3 regions of the Virgibacillus siamensis genome follow, and region 1 is predicted to be linked to each of the others. Evidence: riboswitches for the same ligand, from Rfam matches in the RefSeq annotation. Region 1 holds a riboswitch; each other region holds the start of a gene.

Region 1 (4,456 bases):
CGGACACAGTTGTATTCTCGTCACGCGTTGGAGGGGTTTTTTGGTCACTTTAGTCTACTTTTTATGGGGCTTTGCAACGTAGTTATACTCCTTTTGAGGGATAGTTTTACCATGTTTCTCTAATGTTTGATAGTATTCGGCAAAAATAGAAGCTAACATTTACAGGAACCGACAAAATTTTCTTCCGGAACTAGATATAATAGACTAGGATAGCGATAACAGGACGATGCTCGCAGTTGTGAAATACGTCCCAAATATTATATAAGGGGTGGCTGTATTCATGAAGGTAGTAATTGTTGATGATTTTCCATTAATCAGAATAGGATTGGCATCTGCACTGGGATTGGACGATACATTCGATATTGCCGGAGAAGCAGGGAGTTACGAACAAGCAGTGGAACTGTTTGCGGAAGTCAACCCGGAAATCGTATTGGTTGGCGCTCAATTGGCCGATGAATCCAGATTTGACCTGATAACGGAATTGATGAATCAGGGAACCACATGTAAATTTATCATTTTGACATCCTCTACATGTGAGTTGGACTTTCGGCGGGCACGAGAGCTGGGGGTGGATGGTTACCTTTTAAAAGAAGCTTATCCGGAAGAATTGCTTCATGCTATAAAGGTAGTCAGTAAAGGACGCAAATATTATGACCCCAGTGTAATGGATTTTGTGATCAACGCCGCGGACCATTTTGCCGGAGAAGAATATCAGGAAAAGCTGACTCCGAAGGAAATGGAAATATTAATTGAACTGGGTAAGGGGTATTCGAATAGACAAATTTCAAAGTCAATGTTCATAACAGAGTACACCGTAAAAAAACATGTCAGTCAAATACTAGCAAAACTTGCCCTCACCGACAGAACCCAAGCTGCCCTGTACGCCAACGCAAAAGGCTTCGTACAGTATGTAATCAGCTGAAATTCGACAGGTGACAGGCGCCGCCTGAATTTTGTTGTAAAATATCGAATGGAAATCCGTGGTTTCGTATAAGATGTATGTTGTTGCGAATAATATTTGTATTAATGGATTTTGCAGGAGGTTCTTTTATGGGTGAAAATAAGATTCATCTGACTTCTTCCGAGATTGCGGGTCTGTGGACGGGTTATATGAATGATAGTATGGCACGCTGTATGTTGCGATTTATGCTGAAAGATATACAGGATTCGGATATAAAACCGGTTTTACAGCATGCCTATGATATATCGGCAAAACATTTGGAGCAACTTGAGGCTGTTTTTGAGGACGAAAAGTGTGAAATTCCAGTCGGATTTACAGAAAGTGATATCAATATGGATGCGCCTTGGCTTTTTACCGATTTGTTTTGCCTTACATATGTAAATCATATGGCAAAGGTTGGAATGATAACGTATAGCGGATTTTCCTCCATGTCCTATCGGGATGACATGCGTCAATATTTCTCCCGGTGTTTGATTGAAACAAATGAACTTTATAACCTATCAATGGGAGTGGCGCTTGAAAAAGGTGTAAATTCAAGACATCCTTATATTGAGCTGCCGAAGCGAACTGATTTTGTCGATAGCAAAAAGTATTATAGCGGAATTAATCCATTTGGGGATAAGCGTCCACTAAATGCAATCGAAATCTCACATTTGTATTTTAATGTAATGACAAATTCCCTTGGGATTAAATTATGTTTAGCCTTTGCACAAACGTCACCAACAAAGGATGTTCAGCAGTTTATGCTGCGGGGAAGAGAAATTTCAAAAAAAGATATGCAGATTTTCGCGGATATGTTGGTGAATGAAAATATTGAACCGCCGCATTTGCCGGATGTCGGGGTAAGCAACTCAGCAACATAAACGTTTTCCGATAAATTGGCGATGTTTCACATGTCGTTGATTATGTCATCGGGGATTGGAAACTATGCCACAGCAGCAGCAGCCAGTCAGCGCTCTGATTTAGTAATCAATTATGAGCGTTTGTCATTGGAAGTTGCCCGGTTATCGAAAAGCGGTGCGGATATTATGATACAAAACAACTGGCTTGAGCAGCCGCCAGGTACCATAGACCGTCAAAAACTAGCCAAAAAGAAACGCCAAGGATTTGATGGGTGACAAAATTCGACAGGTGACAGGCTATGTCAAATTAAGGTTGCGTGGATTTTTATATGGAGGGGCTGGGCCAAAGTGTATTATTAAAAAGAAAAAACCGAACGAACAAATTCGAAAATGGAGCGTATAGCCGCTCCGGAAATATACTTATTGTTCGGCTTTTGGATTACACTTTTTTGATGTGCCCCAGCCTCTTTGGGATAATGGCGCGCTGTTTAATTTACCATTTAGTCTGGTCGTTTGGTTCTTCATTGAATCGGGATGGATCATCCGCTCTTTCAATTGTATTGTGTTCCTTTTCAATTCGTTCAAGTGTGCGGTTTCTGGAGTCTTCCATTTGACCGCTTGGCTTTAGAAGCTTACTGGTATTGTCGTCTGCAGCTGTTGCCGTCTGATTCTGCTGTCTTCTGTAACTATTTTCAGCCTTGACAGTTCGTTTGGTGTACGGAATTGCTTTCAACCGTTCAAATGGAATTTCCTTTCCAGTGTCCACACAGATACCATAGCTGCCATCGCTTATTCGCTCCAGTGCTTCATTTACCTGGGTTAACTGCTCCTCATTTAAACTGCTTTCCGCAATTTGCTGCTGGCGGTCCACAAAAGCCCCGGCGGAATCCGCAAGATGGTTATCTGCAACATTCAATTCGTCTGGATCATTTTCGACTGCCTGTTCCGCAGAATCCTGTTCCTTCAAGTTTTTTCTCATACTCAAAAGGTCATTCTTTAACTCATTTAACTGCGTATTTGTCAGTGTCACAGAATCACTCCTTTAGTTAGTTTCTTCCTTCTCTAAAAGGAGTTTAAACTGTGCATGTGACATAAATAATTGGTTTCCAATCAGGTGGCACTTATATAATTCAGGTTCTTTACGGCAGTTCCCTGTAATGTATCTTTGACTGGACAAACTTTTTCAACGTGCTCAATTAAGGCCTTTACGTTTTCATCCGGGGATGGAGAATCGATGTCAATTCGATAACGTATTTCCTGATATCCCGGTCGAACGTTAGGGTTTTTCCCTTGAAAACCATCCGGATCGAGATCCCCTTCGATGTGTACGCTAAGATCCTTTACTTCAACCGAAAATTGCTTCGCGAATGAAGTTACCAGTACATTGATGCACCCTCCCAGTGCGCCAAGCAAATACTCCACCGGATTTGGAGCCTGATCAGTGCCACCGAGTTCTCTTGGTTCATCAATATTAAATTTCTTTCCTTGCACATCTGCCGTTGAAAGAACTCCATTTCCACTCCATGTTACTTCAGATGCGAATGTAACGTTTGCCATTATAAATTCCTCCTTAGGGTTGGTTTGCATTTTTTAAGTAAAGTGATTGAAATACTCGGGTTTAATTGTGTAATTTACATGTTTCCTGCTTGCAGCCACTCATTAAAAAACACCTCCTTCTTTTTTAAAGAAGAGGTGTAACTACGTATATCCGAGCCTCTCCTTATCTTTAAGACAATTGTGTCTTTTGGATTTGGCACAGTACCCATGGCGGGTCCGCTGCCGAGGCTTCCAAGGGCCAATTCCCTCCACCTCTCATGATAAGAATTTCATGAACTATTATGAAATTGTTTAAAATAGTACGACACATTGAAGCAGATGTCAAGTCCTTCTGAAGAATTTTTTCGCCAGGTGGGAGGCAACACTCGAAATTTGTCGAATTTTACAGTACTTTATTCATGGGTTTTGCTAAAATAGGTCAAATGAAGTTGAAGCTTGGGGGAAAAGATGCTTCTGAATGTCTATGGGAATTTTTCGATATTTTTGATATATTTTTGATAGAGATGATAGTGAGCTGGAATATTCAAGGGTACAGCAATAATTTTATAGAACTACATGTTACTAATTCGATTAGGCATGGTGATAACTGAAGAGAAGTTCTCTTTCCTATCACCATGCCTTTTTTATTAACTTTATGGTTGATAGTGCATTATTTTAGTATAAATTATCAACAAATACCAATTCAAAGGAGGAGAAAGATGGAGAAATCCAGTTACGTTAAAATGGCGGTGCTTGCTTGTCTTGCTTTATTTATATGTGCACCATTATTTATGAATGCAAAACAGGTACATGCAAAAGGGGAAGAAAATCCGGCCATAAATCCAAAGCCACAGGAAATAACAGACTTGGGTAAGGGTTTTCCGCTGACACCGGTCGTTGGCTTGGTGATTGGAGAAAACACAGATGAACAGGCAGTCCGCGAAGTAGTGGATGCACTAAAATCCGCAGATGTAAAGCGGATTGTCCGTAAGAAGTCCGGTGACGATATCAATACACCGGTAACGATTTGGATCGGCGGACCGGGGGAAAATTCGGGGGCCGCTGATGTATTAAGCAATCTTGGAATCGAAGGACCGGCAGCTTTGAAAGATGAAGG
Region 2 (4,456 bases), on a different contig from region 1:
TTGCGCCGCTCGTTTTGATTATAGGTATGCTGCTGATCGGTTTCACGCCGACATATGCGGCATTGTATGCGATCGGTGCAGCATTTATTATAAGCTTTTTCCGGAAAGATACGAGAATGTCCTTTAAGGAAATCATTAAAATTCTGGAGGAAGGTGCCCGGACAGCATTGCCTGTAATCGCAGCCTGTGCTACGGCAGGTATTATTGCAGGTACAGTAACGACTACAGGGCTAGGGCCAAAGATCGCAGGTGGAATCATTGATCTGGCACAGGGACAATTTTTCCTTGTCATGTTCTTTACGATGATTGCTTGTATTATTCTTGGCATGGGGCTGCCGACAACTGCAAACTATGTTGTTACCGCAACAATGGCAGCACCCGCATTATTGGCATTTGACGTTCCGGTAATTGCCGTTCATATGTTTGTATTCTATTTCGGAATTGTCGCGGATATCACACCGCCAGTTTGTTTAGCTGCATACGCCGGTGCAGGTATTGCGGGGGCAAATCCGATGAAAGCGGGTGTAACTGCAGTTAAACTGGCGATTGCAGCATTTATCATCCCATATATGTTCTTGTCGCAGCCGATTCTGCTTCTGCAAGGTGATGCCAACGTGGTAAACGTTTCAATTGCCGTCGTAACTGCCATGCTTGGGATGGCAGCCATCAGCTCCAGTATGATTGGTTACTTCGTCAGCAATTTAAGCTGGATTGAACGGATCATTTTAATTGTGGGCGGGTTAATGCTCGTATACCCGCATCTCATATTCTCATTGATTGGTTTGGCGTTGTTTGCAGTGATTACTGTCATTCAGTTCACGAAAGGAAAGCCAGACAAGTTAAAAGAGCAAACTTCCTAAAAAATGGGCAGGCGATATATCGCCTGCCCATTACCTTTATGCTTCCTGTTTCACTTTTTCTTTTTCAATCACTTTCAATCTGCGCTGGATTTCCTCTTCGGAAAGTTCGTGTTCCTTCACATACATGTTCCGCGGACTGATCCTGCACTCATGAGAGCAGCCCCGCAAGTATTTATGCTCATTTTCCTCGGAGCAGATCATTTGTCTGTTGCATTCAGGGTTTGCGCAGTTGACGTAACGTTCGCACGGTTGTCCGTCAAAGTAATCTTCACCGACGATAACGTGTTCTTTTTTGTTGATTGGTACGGATATCCGCTCGTCAAACACATAGCATTGTCCATCCCATAGCTCGCCTTGCACTTCCGGGTCTTTACCATATGTGACGATTCCGCCATGCAATTGACCGACATCTTCAAAGCCTTCTTTAAGCAGCCATCCGGAAAATTTTTCACAGCGGATTCCGCCGGTACAATACGTTAGAATGCGTTTGCCTTCAACAAGGTCCTTGTTTTTCTCCACCCATTCAGGCAGATCCCGGAATGCCTCAATATCCGGACGAATCGCACCGCGAAAATGCCCAAGATCATATTCGTAATCGTTGCGTGCATCAAGGACGACAGTATTTTCATCCTGCATTGCCTCAAAGAATTCCTTTGGTTCATAATACTGCCCTGTCGTTTGATTTGGATTGATATCATTTTCCAGACGAAGGGAAACTAATTCATTACGTGGTCGCACGTGCATTTTTTTAAATGCATGACCATCATGTGGATCAATCTTAAACACCATGTCCGCAAAACGCGGATCATTGTGCATGCTTTCCATATATTTATTGGTCTGTTCTACTGTACCGGAAACAGTGCCATTGATTCCTTCATGTGCTACAAGAATTCGTCCCTTCAGTTCAAGATCATTGCAGAATTGCAGATGCTCACTGGCATATTCAGCCGGATCTTCGATAAAGGCATACTTGTAGTACAGTAAAACCTGATATTCATTGTTGTGTGTCATTTTGTTACCACCTGTCATTCATATTTGCAAGATATCAATGTATGGCAGTCGATATTTATTTACAATCTTGCAAGAAAATATTTTATCATGTTTTGCGTGTTTTAGCCAATTGTAATTCATTATAGTTAATTTGACCCAACTTTGAATTTTTTATAAAATCTGTTGACTTTTCAGTTTTCGCATCGTAAAATGTTTGGCAACAAGTTAATCACAATTTATCTTATCCAGAGAGGTGGAGGGATGGGCCCATCGAAACCTCGGCAACAGGCTGTGCAGTACTGTGCCAAATCCTACAAGCGAAATGCTTGAAAGATAAGAAGAATGAAGTTTTTAATTCTATCTCTTCTTAATCTTGAAGGGATTTTTTTATTTTCCAACCCTTAAACTGGATTGACAATGTGTGACAGCTTGAAACAGGGAAATTGTCATGCAAGAAAGGCGCCATTTATTGTATAAAGACGATTTATAAGTCATGATGATTCCGTTTCTCTGTAGGAAATTCTACAAATACAGGGGTGGTTTTCGTGAATGAAGAAAGGGAAGTTGAGTCAATCATTCAACAAATTACCGAGACGTTAAAGAAGTTACGGTATGGTTCAATTGTAATTACTGTACATGATGGAGAAGTTACACAAATAGACACAACAGAGAAGCAACGTTTTTCATTAACAGGAAAGCACCGCAAACAAAAAAGATAATATATTGCCCATTAGACAACTAAAGGCATCCTTTTATTCGGTTTAAAAACTGTTTAATTGTGGTGTTTTTTTAGTAGGTAATGAAAAATCACTGTCTGTCAGGAGGGAGAAGATGACAACGCAAACGGTCACATACCGCGATTTTACTGGTGACCCATTTAAAGACTTAAGCCCTTCAGATGATACAAAAGGTGCCTCAAGGATTTTACAGTGGGCTTATGATTCATATGGGGATTCTATAGTTTATGCATGTAGTTTTGGTGCGGAGGGAGTTGTTTTAATTGATTTAATTTCCAAGGTGAAACCAGAAGCGGAGATAATTTTTCTGGATACGGAGATTCACTTTCAAGAAACTTATGATCTTATTGACAAAATAAGAAATAAATATCCGGAGCTTCATATCCGAATGAAAAAGCCTGAATTAACGTTGGATAAGCAAGCTGAAAAATATGGTTCTGCCCTTTGGGAGCGTGATCCTAATCAATGTTGTTTCATCCGAAAAATTAAACCACTTGAAGAAGCATTAACAGGGAAACCAGCATGGATTTCAGGCCTTCGAAGGGAGCAATCTCTTTTTCGCAGTAAAACAGATTTTGTTAATAAGGACGACCGATTTAAGTCAATTAAAGTTTGTCCGTTAATTCACTGGACATGGGAAGATGTCTGGGCGTATATACAGGAAAATGAAATACCGTACAATGAGTTGCACAATCAGGGGTATCCGAGTATTGGCTGTATCCCATGTACACATTCAGTCACAGATTCCGAGGATCCTCGTGCAGGCAGATGGACTGGTTTTAATAAAACAGAGTGTGGAATGCATACTGCAGGATCGAATTCAAATTAAATATGAGCAGTCAACTAATAATTTTTTTAAGCGTATGCCTTTTGACTTGCTTCTGAATTCCCTCCAGTCAGCATTGGGGGTATAAAAAATACCATTAACCCAAGTAATTTTATCAATTTAGGGTTAATTAATCCACTTTGCGTTTCCGGATCAACAGTGATATCGGGGAACTAAAAATGGCAAGAGGAGGTTATTGTATGTCAGGAAAGGTTTGATGAATCATATAAGTTTTCAAAACAACAGTTCATAGAGCTTGTACTATAAAAAAATTTTCCAATGTGAGGTGGATATCTTTGGAGTTATTAGTAACAAATAGTCCTTTTAATCAGGAACAGGCAGATAGTCTTAACATTCTGCTGCCGACATTGACGGAGGCACAAAGAACTTGGTTGAGCGGATACTTAGCTGTACCACAACCTGCAGGCCCGACAATAGCAGTTGATCCTGCTGTACAGAATGCCTCCGGTAGCTCTCCCCAAAATGTTGTTAAGGCTGTTTCAAGGGATGTAACAATACTATTTGGATCAGAGACTGGAAATGGGCAAACATTGGCAGAGGAATTCGTGCAGAAATTGGAAAAACTGGATTTAAACGTAACAATTGCTGCGATGGATGATTTTAAACCGAAAGAGTTAAAGAAAGTTCAGGATTTATTCATTGTGTCAGCGACCCACGGGGAAGGGGATCCGCCTGATAATGCTCTCTCATTCTATGAATTCCTGCACAGTAGAAAAGCCCCCAAACTGAAAGGTGTAAGGTTTTCAGTACTTTCACTGGGTGATGAGTCCTATGAGTTTTTCTGTCAAGCTGGTAAAGATTTTGACAACCGTTTGGAGGAATTGGGTGGAGAAAGAATCCACCCACGGGTTGATTGCGATTTAGATTACGATGAAAATGCAGCAAAATGGTTTGAAGGTGTGTTAGGAGTATTGCGTGAAACTCAGGGAGTTAATACCGTCAATGCTTCTGCCCGGATGGGTCAGACAACAGCTGAAACACTGACAGCGGAACAACCTAATTATTCAAGAACAAATCCATAT
Region 3 (4,456 bases), 430 kb from region 1:
AAGAAAAACATTTGTATTATATTGATCGATTTTTTCACCTAGCATTTCAGCATATGTTGACGGCTCAAGCGGAAGAAATGGTGAACCGAAACAGGCCGAAAAAGTTGCCTGTGGTTCGGTTACGCCACGTTCGGTACCGGCAAGTTTACTTGTATAGCCGCTCAGAAAATGATACATTGCCTGTTCTTTAGTCAGTTTGCTGATTGGCGGAAGGGTTCCTGAAGCATCCGCCGTTAGGAAAATGATTGTATTCGGATGACCGGCAACGCTTGGTGTAACAATGTTATCGATGTTTTCAAGTGTGTAGGCAGCCCGAGTGTTTTCCGTTAAAGATGTATCATCATAATCAGGATTTCGTGAGCCTTCATCCAGAATTACATTTTCCAAAACAGAACCGAATCGGATAGCTTCGTATATTTGCGGTTCCTTTTCCTTGGAAAGGTTAATGCATTTTGCATAACATCCACCTTCAATATTGAAAACACCATTGGTACTCCACCCGTGTTCGTCATCACCAATCAGACGACGGTACGGGTCGGCGGAAAGGGTTGTTTTACCGGTTCCGGACAGGCCGAAAAACAGTGCAACATCGCCTTCCTGGCCAACGTTTGCTGAGCAGTGCATTGATAAAATATCACGTTGCGGGAGAAGGAAATTCATCACGGAAAAGATGGATTTCTTGATTTCCCCGGCGTATTCCGTGCCCCCGATCAAAATGGTGCGCTTTTTGAATGAAACAAGTATAAATGTTTCGGAATTTGTTCCGTCCACTTTCGGATCTGCCTTGTATGTAGGAGCAGATACGATAGTGAATTCTGATTGATGCGATTCTACTTCTTCCTCTGTCGGTTCAATAAACAATTGTCTGGAAAATAAGTTATGCCATGCATATTCATTAAAAACCTGAATGGGGAGACGATAATTTTTATCGGCACCGGCATAGCCTTTAAAATGGTATAGCTCATCTTTCTTTTTTAAATATGCAATCACTTTTTCGTACAGGTTATCAAAGGAAGCTTCGTCAATTTCTTGGTTGACCAATCCCCAGTCAATAACATCCTGTGTTGTTTCATCCCGTACGATAAACTTGTCTTTAGGGGAGCGTCCGGTATATTTACCGGTAGTAGCGCGAATAGCACCTGTGGCGGACAATGTTCCCTCACCGCGTGATAATATTTTCTCAACGAGCTGTGGCACGGAGAGATTATTTTGCAAGTTGTGATGAGAAAGCAATTCTTTGATAAGTTTTGATTGTTCCACCGCGTTCATATGTGATACCTACCTTTTTGATGGATTTTTAATTGACATGCATTTGATTCATCGTGTAAATCTGTTTATTTAGTATAACACATTCACAAGATTAGTCCATACTAATTATACGAATAATTATATGAAATTTTATTGTCAAATGTGTACACACGTTAAGAGTTGACATGACGGCGCTATTCCGTTAAGCTGAATTTCGAGCGGAAACTCTCTTATTCAGAGTCGGTGGAGGGACAGACCCCATGAAGCCCAGCAACCGTCACGTTATGTGAAAAGGTGCTAACCTGAAGCAAGGATTTATCCTTGGACAATAAGAGCGAAAGGCTGCACATTCCTTTCCTCATGATTACGGGAAAGGTTTTTTTATTTTTTCTAACCTTATTAAAACATAATCATACACTGAATAGACAGATTTCCGTACCATCTATTTTAGGGGAGGATTTAGTCATATGACTGCAAATCGTCGTTTGTTTACATCTGAATCGGTTACAGAAGGTCATCCGGACAAGATTTGTGATCAAATATCAGATGCCATTTTGGATGAAATATTAAAAAATGATCCTAATGCAAGGGTCGCATGCGAAACAACTGTTACTACAGGATTAGTATTGGTATCCGGGGAAATTTCTACTACTACATATGTAGATATTCCTGCAATTGTGCGCCAGACTATCAAAGATATTGGGTATACGCGGGCAAAATTCGGATTTGATGCTGAAACATGTGCTGTACTGACTGCTATCGATGAACAGTCAGCTGATATTGCCGGCGGGGTTGATACGGCATATGAGACAAGACAAGGGAATAAAACCGATGAAGAAATTGCTTCTATTGGTGCAGGGGACCAAGGTTTGATGTTTGGTTTTGCCTGTGATGAAACAGAGGAATTAATGCCATTGCCGATTTCACTTGCGCATAAATTGTCAAAGCGGCTGGCAGATGTCCGGAAAGATCATATATTGGATTATTTGCGACCTGATGGTAAAACACAGGTTACGGTAGAATATGATGAAAATAATCAACCGGTTAAAGTCAATACGATTGTTATTTCCACGCAGCATCATCAGGACATTTCGACCGAACAAATTGAAAAAGATTTAATTGAACATGTTATACGTCCGATTGTTCCAGCGAATCTGCTTGATGAATCAACAAAATTCTTTATCAATCCAACGGGCCGGTTTGTGATCGGTGGTCCACAGGGGGATGCCGGCTTAACCGGGCGCAAAATCATTGTGGATACGTATGGTGGATATGCAAGACACGGTGGTGGTGCTTTCAGTGGTAAGGATTCAACCAAAGTTGATCGCTCTGCTGCATATGCAGCCCGTTATGTGGCCAAAAATATCGTTGCTGCAGGACTGGCGAAAACGTGTGAAGTGCAGCTGGCATATGCGATTGGTGTAGCAGAGCCGGTTTCAATCTCCATTAACACATTTGGAACCGGTACTGTTGCTGAATCTGAAATGGAAAAAGCAACTAGAAAGATTTTTGATCTGCGGCCGGCTGGAATCATCCGGATGTTGGATTTGCAGCGTCCAATCTATAAAAAAACAGCCGCATACGGACACTTCGGCAGAACAGATATATTATTTCCATGGGAAAAGACAGACAAGATCGAGGAACTGCAAGCTATTATAAATGAATAATAGAGAGAGGTGCTAAATGCACTTCTTTTTAGACAAAACGTGGCTGGGACATTACAAAACGTGTTATTAAAAAGACGAACAATTAGAGAATTAGCGTAGGAAATATACGGAGACTCCTGCGGGAAGTAAAGCCTAGATGAGACCCCGCAGTGCGTAAGCACGAGGAGGCTCAACAGCTGCCCGCGGAAAGCGAAGTATATTTCCGGAGCGGCTAGACGCTCCATTTTCTAATTGGTTGTTCGTTTTTTTCTTTGGATAACACACTTTTGTCCCAGCCCTGAATTTTGTCTGAAAAATGGATTCTGTGGGTTGTGACAAACGTGATTATCCTGTTCGGGCATAATATAAGTCCTTTCGTAAAGATTCTACATTTATGGTATAATCTTAAGGGTTCAACATGAATGAAAGCGAGGCAAAAAAGATGTGCGGTTTTATAGGAATACTGCGAAACAAACCAGTTGAAATGAATGCAAATCAATTAAATGAATTTGAAAATCAAAACAATATTATTACACATAGAGGTCCGGATGATGAAGGGTATTATCATGACGACTATGTATCTTTCGGATTCAGACGACTAAGTATTATTGACATTGAGTCCGGCCAGCAGCCATTGAGTTATGATGATGACAAAATCTGGCTTATTTTTAATGGGGAAATTTATAATTATGTTGAATTACGAGAGGATTTGCTTAAAGAAGGATACACATTTGCGACCGAATCCGATACGGAAGTAATTGCAGCTTTATTTTCCAAACATAAAGAGGATGCATTTCAGTACTTGCGAGGGATGTTTTCCATAATTATCTGGGACAAGGAGAAGGAAACATTATACGGTGCAAGGGATCCATTTGGTATAAAACCATTGTTTTACAAAGAATCCAATCAAGGAACAATTTTTGCCTCTGAGAAGAAAAGCATTACATTAATGATGGAAGACGAAGAAGTGGATTATACGGCGCTGCAGCACTATTTGAGCTTCCAATTTGTGCCTGAGCCTTTAACCATGACAAAAGGCATTAAAAAAATGGAGCCTGGCCATTATTTTGTGACAAAGCCCGGGGAAGAACTGAAGTTTACCCGGTATTGGCATGCAACATTTAACCCTGTGTTAATGGAAAAGCAGGACTGGATAAAGCGGATTCAGGATGTTATGTATGATTCTGTCAATGTTCATATGCGCAGTGATGTTCCAGTTGGTTCATTTTTATCCGGTGGAATTGATTCCACCATCATTGTTGCAATGGCTAAAAAATTCAATCCGAATATTAAAACATTCTCAGTTGGTTTTGAACGGGAAGGTTTTTCAGAAGTGGATGTTGCCAAAGAAACAGCGGAAAAGCTGGATGTAGAGAACATCTCCTATATTATTTCACCTGAAGAATATGTGGAAAAACTGCCGAAAATCATGTGGCATATGGATGATCCATTGGCAGATCCGTCATGTGTTCCGTTATATTTCCTGGCACGGGAAGCACGAAAACATGTCACAGTTGTTTTATCAGGTGAAGGTTCTGATGAGTTATTCGGCGGATATAATA

The links. Region 1 has a riboswitch for S-adenosylmethionine ahead of B1K71_RS14900 (OsmC family protein). Riboswitches for the same ligand answer to the same signal wherever they lie in the genome.
Region 2: linked by a shared signal. The riboswitch ahead of B1K71_RS01950 (YezD family protein) and the one ahead of B1K71_RS14900 (OsmC family protein) in region 1 are both predicted to bind S-adenosylmethionine.
Region 3: linked by a shared signal. The riboswitch ahead of metK (methionine adenosyltransferase) and the one ahead of B1K71_RS14900 (OsmC family protein) in region 1 are both predicted to bind S-adenosylmethionine.

The regions. Positions count from the first base shown of each region.
Region 1 is NZ_FUIH01000007.1:2,223,810-2,228,265, reverse strand. Features, by position in the region: gene B1K71_RS14915 (LuxR C-terminal-related transcriptional regulator) at 281-922, shown strand; partial or broken gene B1K71_RS14910 (DUF3231 family protein) at 1,051-2,079, shown strand; gene B1K71_RS14905 (TraR/DksA family transcriptional regulator) at 2,297-2,833, opposite strand; gene B1K71_RS14900 (OsmC family protein) at 2,914-3,360, opposite strand; SAM riboswitch class I at 3,521-3,627, opposite strand; gene B1K71_RS14890 (beta-N-acetylglucosaminidase domain-containing protein) at 4,059-4,456, shown strand, end outside.
Region 2 is NZ_FUIH01000006.1:203,740-208,195, forward strand. Features, by position in the region: gene B1K71_RS01940 (TRAP transporter permease) at 1-860, shown strand, start outside; gene B1K71_RS01945 (oxygen-dependent tRNA uridine(34) hydroxylase TrhO) at 897-1,871, opposite strand; SAM riboswitch class I at 2,089-2,190, shown strand; gene B1K71_RS01950 (YezD family protein) at 2,396-2,569, shown strand; gene B1K71_RS01955 (phosphoadenylyl-sulfate reductase) at 2,682-3,416, shown strand; gene B1K71_RS01960 (assimilatory sulfite reductase (NADPH) flavoprotein subunit) at 3,710-4,456, shown strand, end outside.
Region 3 is NZ_FUIH01000007.1:1,798,211-1,802,666, reverse strand. Features, by position in the region: gene pckA (phosphoenolpyruvate carboxykinase (ATP)) at 1-1,269, opposite strand, end outside; SAM riboswitch class I at 1,476-1,583, shown strand; gene metK (methionine adenosyltransferase) at 1,716-2,915, shown strand; gene asnB (asparagine synthase (glutamine-hydrolyzing)) at 3,337-4,456, shown strand, end outside.